Regions from separate parts of the Pseudoalteromonas luteoviolacea genome, predicted to be linked through region 2. Evidence: predicted binding sites of a transcription regulator. Region 2 holds the regulator's gene; the other holds the start of a gene.

Region 1 (4,438 bases), 450 kb from region 2:
TCAGTGTACGGTTGCAATCACGATTTGCCTTGCGGCTGCGAGTTTTCATGAAATTATATACTTTGTAATTATTGCACTGTTGTTAGCTTTTTTATTTGTACGACAAGCAAGAGAGTATAATTTGCAGCAAGCGCAGTATTTTCGTGATCAGTCGCATATCGCTAAGCTCGAGTTGAAACTTGCACAAAATCAACAATCACATTCGCCAACGAAGCTTGAATTGTCTGTTGCAGGTAAAACAGACTATGTCACGATGACGGATATCGCTTATTGTAAAGCGGCGGGCGACTACGTCGAACTCTATATGAAAAATGGGACTGACAAACTCTATTCAGGGCCGTTAAAGCAGCTTGAATCGAGTTTGCCTTCCATGTTTGTTAAGACGCACCGCTCTTATCTGGTTAATTTGAACGAAGTGCTTACCTTGCACAGTGCAAATAACCAGCACGCTCTGTTGCTCACAGTCGGTGAAACGGTGCCTGTGAGCCGCCGCTTGGTACCAAGTGTGAGAGCGACGTTAAAGGAGTCGGTGAACTAGCTTCAATACTCTGCCTTGTGAAACACAGCGGCAATCTTCTTCTGTGGAGCGTTTAAATCGTAGCGATATGTGGTCATATTGATAATAAGTAGGCGAGTAAAGTAGCTCGCCTGTAACTTCAACCAAAGTGTAGCGGATAACCTATGATGGTAAGTAAGCTTAAAGCAAGTTATTGTTTTTTAATTGTGCTTCCAATGCCGCTTTATTAAAGCCTTTGATTAAGCCATCGGAGACTAAAATAATAGGTAGGACTTCTCCTCCTAATGCCTCGAATTCTTTGAGGGCTTCAGGGTCTTGCTCAATGTCTACGTTGATAAACTTGATATTACGCTGTGATAAATATTGAACGGCTTTTTTACAAAAAGGACACCATTGGGTTGTGTAAAGCTTGACTGGTGTCTGTGCAGTTACACCATAAGGGGCATAATCCCCTTTTTCTATTTGTTGGCTTGCAAACACGCTTTGCACAGCCTGCAGTCCATAGGTTCCAGCTGCCCAACCGATACCCAGAGTGAGAAAAAATAGAGCGAGGTACTTTATTGTATTCATTAGATTACCTATTCACAAATAGATGAGCGATAACGACGTTATCGCTCAAGGTTATGCGTATTATGCACAATCACGCATACACTGGGCTTTAATTGTACGGCAGTTGTAGCCTGGAGTACCGCCCATTAGGCATACATAATATTGATAACCACAGTAATTTTCTAATGTGCCAAAGCCTTTCCAGTTACAACCATTGGTATAGTTAGCAAAGTTACTCGCTGATACTGCAAGTGAAGTACCTAGCCCCATGGCTGCACCGATAACGGCCATTGCTATTTTTTTATTCATTTTTATATTTCCTTTATCATTATTTACGTGAACGAAATGTGTTCACATTTAAAAATTTAATGTGTTTGTATATTTTTTGTCAACAACTGTGGGGGCGGCTGTGGTGATTAAAATTCATACATATATGCCATGTGTGGCTTTTAACTTTATAAAATGAAAAATATGCATAATAAATTGAAATTAATGAATTAATTAATCTTTCTCGACAAGAGGCTGTGTTAAGGATAGCGCCGAATAATACGCTTTGTGCTAGATATAAAGGGTAGTTGTACTCCCCATTTAGGCATTAATTTTTAGATTCAATACAATCGACTAAATCATTACTTACATGATAAGCCTAGTAGAGGCTCAATAGTAAATTGAGCACTAAGTTGTGTGATCTGATCCAGCTCAGTATTAAGCAATATTTTTAAACCTACTGCGCTATGTATTACTTGATCATCGGTTTAGAAATAGAGGTCTTTGGTGTCATTTAATTCTATTATCTACGCATTTACGCACCGCATATCCACTTGCGCTTTTACTCATCAATAGCAGAGCTGCCTTTTTATTGCCTTGTCGGTTGGAGGCTTTTTGCTGCACCATGGGTGTGTAGTGAGAGTTAACTGATTATACGCATGTTGTTTTTTCCACTCCCACGCCACTGGGAAGTCTTTGCTACGACATCAGAGTTTTAATTTGAATAATAATTTCTTTTATTAACTCGGCTGAATGACATTTTTTTGTGTGATAAGAAGTTTTAAATGTAACATCAAGATTTGTAATCTATTATGTTTTCTTGAAATGTTCATACAGTGGCTTTCTAATTACTTATGGTTCCTAAAAATTAACTGTGCGAATAAAAATTCTTTTATTTTGAATTTTAATTCCATATGATAGGGGCTCATTAATAGACTTACTTATCTGTGAAAAAGGTAAATTGCTCGTGCGTACTACAGAACTTGTCGATGGTTTTCGTCAGTCTACTCCTTATGTGAATGCTCACCGTGGTAAAACATTTGTTGTTATGCTTGGCGGAGAGGCGGTTGATCAACCAGGCTATCGCAGTATCATCAATGATGTTGCCTTACTTACCAGTTTGGGCATTAAAATCGTATTGGTATTTGGTGCAAGGCCTCAGTTTGATAGTGCTCTGGCAAATGCGGATATTCACAGTGAATTTCACAATCACATTCGCGTAACTGACAGCGACTCTTTGCAAATTATTAAGCAAGTGAGTGGTGCTATGCAGTTAGACATTACGGCAATGCTGTCAATGTCGCTCAGTAGTACCCCAATGTCAGGTACTTCTCTTAATGTTGTCAGTGGTAACTTTGTGATTGCTCAGCCCATTGGGATCGACGAGGGCGTTGATTATCATCACTCAGGTCGCGTACGTCGTATTGATGTTGAGGGGATCCGCCATCAGCTGGATAACAACAGTATCGTGTTGCTTGGTCCTATATCTGCTTCTGTGACAGGGGAGAGCTTTAATTTAACTGCTGAAGAAATCGCAACTCAAGTGGCGTTGCGCCTAGATGCCGATAAAATGCTAGGGTTTTGTCATGAAGCGGGTATTTTAGATGAACACGGTGAAGCCATCGCTGAGTTAATGCCTAATGAAGGTGAGCAGCTACTGGCCAAAGAACATGGTAACTCACCATGCAAAAGTGCCGCTGTGTTTTTACATGCGGCAATAGAAGCATGTCGAGGTGGTGTGCACCGTTGTCACCTTGTCAGCTATCGAGAAGATGGGGCTTTGCTTCAGGAGTTATTCTCACTTGATGGCATAGGCACACAAATCGCCCCTCAAAGTTCCGAGCAATTGCGCAGTGCGACGATTACAGACATTAATGGTGTACTCAATTTGATTCGCCCACTGGAAGAGCAAGGATATTTGGTGAGACGCTCTCGAGAGCAATTGGAAATGGAGATTGAGCAATTCACCGTAATTGAGCGAGATGGATTGATTATCGCATGTGCTGCTCTTTACCCCTTTTCAGAGGAACAAGTAGGAGAGTTTGCGAGTTTAGCGGTCCACCCACAATACAGAGATGCTGACAGGGGCAGCTTTTTATTACGAGCAGTAATTAACAAGGCACGCCGAAAAGGATATAAAGCTTTGTTTGCTTTGACTACACGCAGTATTCACTGGTTTTTAGAGCAGGGGTTTGATTGTGCAAGCATCGAAGATTTACCCGCGAAGAAAAAATCATTGTATAACTATCAACGACGGTCAAAGGTGTTGAAGCTTGATTTAACTCGATTGCCAAAAAATAGAGAAAGGATATAAAAATGGGGCCAAATTGGCCCCATTTATCGCTTTTTTGATAAAAAAGATGATTTACTGCTCAATAAACATCTCTTCCATTTTAAGCCCTGTTAGCTTTTTCAAAGAATTGATTAAATAGTAAAGTGCGACAAAGAAAATCACCATGGTGGGCAGCACAATTACTGGGTAGCTTAATGCTGTCATTCGCCCCAATTCGTTATTGTAGGCTTCCGTCCCCGCCGGACTGACAACAATCATTTTTGCCAAGACATAGTTTAATACGGAAGATAAAAAGAATGAGCCTGCTAAAATGTTTGAGGCAACAATTTGTACTTTTGGTAGTTTGTCTAAATTCCCCTTCTCTTTTAACGCAGAGTCAATCTTGGGAATATCCATGACGTTTTCATTGAACAGCATGGTTTTTAATAAAGGGTACTTAGTATATTGACTGACAACGATGGCGACCCCGATAACACCGGGGATCAGTGCTTCTTTGATGGCGATATATTTGGCATCAAGTTCGAGTAAACTAATGCCGCCAGTTAATAATACAGAGACAATCCCTAAGCCTGAAATAAAGTTAAACTTACCTGTTTTTTTACGTTCCCATAAGCCAAAACCTACCGGAAATGCCAGAGCAACGATCACGCCTAAAGAAGGGCCCAAATGTTCTTCACCAGAAAATCGTGTCAGGATCACGACAGGTAGAATGATGTTAAAAAGCATCTGGCTAAAAAATCCAGAGGGTTTATTGTTGGGCTCAGCCATTGTTACCTCAAAAATAAATGCAATAATGACCAAGAGTGTACGGC
Region 2 (4,438 bases):
GACGAAGAGTTTGTTTCTCCACTCAGAGAGTTCGACAACGTCATTTTGACACCGCATGTAGGTGGTTCAACCCAAGAAGCGCAAGAAAATATCGGTATTGAAGTGGCGGGTAAATTAACTAAATACTCAGATAATGGCTCAACCGTCACAGCGGTCAACTTTCCTGAAGTATCACTGCCTGAACTCTCTAACCGCAGTCGCTTATTGCATGTGCACGAAAATAGACCTGGTGTACTCACGCAGATTAACCAAGCGTTTGCTCAACATGGCATTAATATCGCTGCTCAATACCTGCAAACAGACGATTGTATTGGTTATGTCGTGATTGATGTTGATAGTGACCACTCAGAAGTTGCGTTGAAAGAACTAAGCGCTGTTGAGGGTACGATCAGAGCACGTATTTTACATTAATGTTTAATACAAGAATTTACAAAAAAACCGGCAAACTGCCGGTTTTTTAATGACTTATTTAACAAGTCAGGTCAAATAAAAAAGCTGCTTTAAAAGCAGCTTTTTTCAGGGTTATTTCTAGGCATTAAGCCATGAAATCAACACCTTCTTTAATGTCTTTTTCAAGCGTCGCTAACATGTCGTCTTTTGCTTTTTGCTCAAAAGCGCTTAGCTCGCCGTATGGTAATAGCTCTTCAACGCCATTTTTACCAAGACGGATAGGCTGTGCAAAGAATTCTGCATCGCCTGTGTTACCTTCAACGTACGCGTACTCAAATACGTTTTCTTCGCCTTGAAGACCTTTAACAAGTGAGAAGCAGAAACGTGCTGCAGCTGCACCCATTGAAAGTGTTGCAGAACCACCACCTGCTTTTGCTTCAACAACTTCAGTACCTGCGTTTTGGATACGCGTAGTAAGAGAAGCAACTTCCTCATCAGAGAACTCTACACCTTCAACTTGAGAAAGAAGAGGTAGAATTGTTGTACCAGAGTGACCACCGATAACAGGTACTTTTACTTCTGACACGTCTAGGCCTTTAAGCTCTGCAATGAATGTTTCAGCACGGATAACATCTAGTGTTGTTACACCGAAAACGCGAGCAGCATCGTAAGTACCTGCTTTTTTGAATACTTCACGTACAATCGGAACAGTGCCGTTTACTGGGTTTGTGATGATACCAACAAACGCCTTAGGGCAGTTTTTAACGATACCTTCAGCTAGAGTTCTAACGATACTCGCGTTCACATTGAACAGATCCGCACGGTCCATACCAGGCTTACGTGGCATACCAGCTGGGATCAAAACGATGTCTGCGCCTGCAAGTGCAGGATCTAAGTCATCTTTTCCGTAACCTGCAACTGACACAGCAGTTGGGATGTGAGAAAGATCAACAGCAACACCTGGAACAACTGGTGCAACATCGTATAGTGCTAGCTCAGAGCCTGCAGGCAAACCGTTTTTAAGCAGAAGTGACAATGCTTGACCGATACCACCAGCGGCACCTAATACAGCAACTTTCATTATAATTCTCCATATATTGAAGGTAGGAATTTTGTGTGCTGTAAAGATAATGAAAAGCGAGGGTAAAGACAAATTTATCCGCGTTATTTTCAAGATTTTTTCGACTATAGTTGTAAACAAGAGACAACTTTTTGCAATTTGTCTTTACGATACACCTTGAAAATTACTCCATCGTGAAAATTTGGGTAACGGTTAGGATTTGTGTAGAATCGGACAATCAAAATTAATAGAAGAGATGTATATGCAAGCGCAAGACAAACAAGAAGCCTTAGTTAAAGCTTTTAAAGCACTTTTAAGAGAAGAAAACTTTGGTTCTCAGGGCGAAATAGTTGATGCGCTTAAAGATCAAGGCTTTGATAATATTAGCCAAAGTAAAGTATCACGTATGTTAAGTAAGTTTGGCGCAGTGCGAACCAGAAATGCCAAACAAGAAATGGTTTATTGCCTACCTGCTGAAATGGGTGTACCAACTGCCAAGAGCCCTCTGAGACAGCTAGTTATTGATATCATGCACAATGAAATGATGATCATCATCAGAACAAGCCCAGGTGCAGCACAACTAATAGCGCGATTACTTGACTCACTAGGTAGTGCTGATGGTGTGCTAGGTACAATCGCTGGAGATGATACAATTTTTATTGCACCAGCGAAAATATCTGAGATTGACGCGACTTTAGATAAAGTAAAAACGTTATTTGATAACGTATAAACTTAGCCGTCTCTCATTATCTGCGCCATCTCTGTCAAAAACTGCAAAGATGGTGCAAAAAAAGACGCCCCCATATCTGCTTCCGAATAATCAAGTAACGGGTCATAACATTCTTGGCCAGACAATAAACCAAATCGACTCATTAACACGGTTTCAAATGCATTGCCGTGTGCCGCACAGCTCAGGTTAATGCTTCCTTGCTCAAATACATCCCCAAATGGCATGCTTTGATCTAACAATAACACCATCCCCTGTGCATCTTTCAACTCAGCTCGACTTGCATGACTAAATGCAGCTTTAGGCTCAATCAGTTTATTGTCTAACCGGGTACGCCCCATTAACGCTTCTTGCTCTGCAATTGAAAGCTGCTGCCACCGAGCCAAATCAAACTTCACTCTTTGAATATGGATATAGCTACCTTGATGATCCATACCTTCGGGGTTATCTACCAATGCGACTTTACGCTTAAACCGACCATGCGGTGACTCACTGGCGTAAATAAAGCCATTAAAATTCCGCCCATCCAAAAAACGGAACCCGCGAACATGAGCAACTAATTCAACACAGCCACAAAGCATATGTAACACACTTTGTGCAAATAGGTGATTTACATCTTCTCTGTCTGAACGAATAACATATAATAAATCGAAAGGCTGACTATGAATTAAGTGATCGGTGGAGCGGATATGAGGAAAACTTTTTAATTCAGGCGGTATAAACTCTGGGTAAATATGTGGCCAATACTGAGCGCCAATTGCTACAAAGCTACTGAGCATTGACTCAGAAAACCGGTCGCTTAGCTCATCTTGTAATCGACCGGCCTGTGCCAACGCTTCTCGTACAGCTTCATCTTGTCCTTCAAGTACATTGAAAAATAAATGTAAGCCATGTAGGTTTGCTTCTGCACAAATCCCCGATTGCGGTTGGGCCATACGTTTTCCTTATCATTAATCACGCTAAGAAAAGAAATTTACCGCATGAGGCTTAATTTTTAAAGAGATAGGTTTAGACAAATCAAGCGGATTATCCGCAGGCTTAGCTATTTCCAGTTGCTGACCTTGTAATTCGATAGCATATAAATACTCTGTACCTACAAATCTCTCTTGATTAACTTTGATTTCACCATAGTCTGTATTGAACAATTCAATATGGCTTGGTCGAACAAATATTTTGCCTTTATGCTCTGAGTCACTTTGTTGCGTTAATGAATTCACTTGTCCAAACTGAGTACTAAATGCGCCATTTCCAGCATGAGTTGCGTCAAGGTAAATACCCTGCCCTAAAAATTCAGCCACGACTTGATTCTTAGGCTGATGAAATAACTCCGTAGGGCACCCTAGCTGAGCTATTTGACCTTGATGCATGATGGCTAACCTATCAGAAAAGGCAAAAGCCTCATCTTTCGAGTGACTAACGAAGATAGCAGACACCTTTTGATCTTTAATAATACTTCTTATATCGCTGATCAACTGAAAGCGAACTTGTGCGTCTATATTCGAAAATGGTTCATCTAAAAGCAGCAAACTCGGGCGATAAGCCAATGCTCTTGCGATAGCAACTCTTTGCTGCTGGCCACCCGACAACTCATGTGGAAAACGTGCTGCATAGGCACCTAAATGCACAAGTTCTAGCATTTCTGATACACGAGACTGCTTTTCTTCACGACTTAATTTCCCTAAACCAAATGCCACATTTTGTGCAACGGTGAGATGCGGAAATAAAGCATAGTCCTGAAACATCATTCCTACATTGCGATGTTGCGGAGCAACAAAGTGTTTGCCGTCATTCACTCTGTTCTGGCCGATAGTTATTACACCTTGCTGAGGCCTGATCAAACCCGCAATGGCTTTAAGAGTCGTCGTTTTACCGCACCCACTGGCCCCCAATAAACAGACGATTTCATTTTCTTTCACCTGCAAATCAAGATTGTCAATCACGGCATGTCCGTCGTAACTATATTGCAGAGATTCAATTGCAAGGCTGTACATTATGATTGCTGCTCCATTGAGCGGTTAACTAAATAAAGAGGAATTAATCCAACCAAAACGATAAACAAAGCTGAAATGGAAGCCAGTTCTAGCTGTTCATCGCTGACAAACTGAAAAACATGCGTTGCAAGCGTTTCGAAATTGAAGGGCCGAAGCAGCAGGGCTGCTGGCAACTCTTTCATGCACTCAATAAACACCAATAATCCAGCTGTCAATATACCACGCTTCAATAGCGGGATGTGTACGCGACCTAAGGTCTGTAAATTATTT

What was found. The regulator ArgR, encoded in region 2, controls arginine synthesis, uptake and breakdown. The targets are predictions, from matches to a motif close to ANTGAATANNTATTCANT.
Region 1: the regulator ArgR is predicted to act here: its motif matches at 2,230-2,247, upstream of argA (amino-acid N-acetyltransferase).

The regions. Positions count from the first base shown of each region.
Region 1 covers NZ_CP015411.1:684,187-688,624, forward strand. The annotation lists gene S4054249_RS02825 (LytR/AlgR family response regulator transcription factor) at 1-538, shown strand, start outside; gene S4054249_RS02830 (glutaredoxin family protein) at 698-1,087, opposite strand; gene S4054249_RS02835 (hypothetical protein) at 1,148-1,375, opposite strand; gene argA (amino-acid N-acetyltransferase) at 2,301-3,647, shown strand; gene S4054249_RS02845 (VC0807 family protein) at 3,699-4,394, opposite strand.
Region 2 covers NZ_CP015411.1:1,131,833-1,136,270, reverse strand. The annotation lists gene serA (phosphoglycerate dehydrogenase) at 1-411, shown strand, start outside; gene mdh (malate dehydrogenase) at 536-1,471, opposite strand; gene argR (transcriptional regulator ArgR) at 1,713-2,180, shown strand; gene S4054249_RS04855 (Dyp-type peroxidase) at 2,183-3,112, opposite strand; gene S4054249_RS04850 (ABC transporter ATP-binding protein) at 3,137-4,168, opposite strand; gene S4054249_RS04845 (ABC transporter permease) at 4,168-4,438, opposite strand, start outside.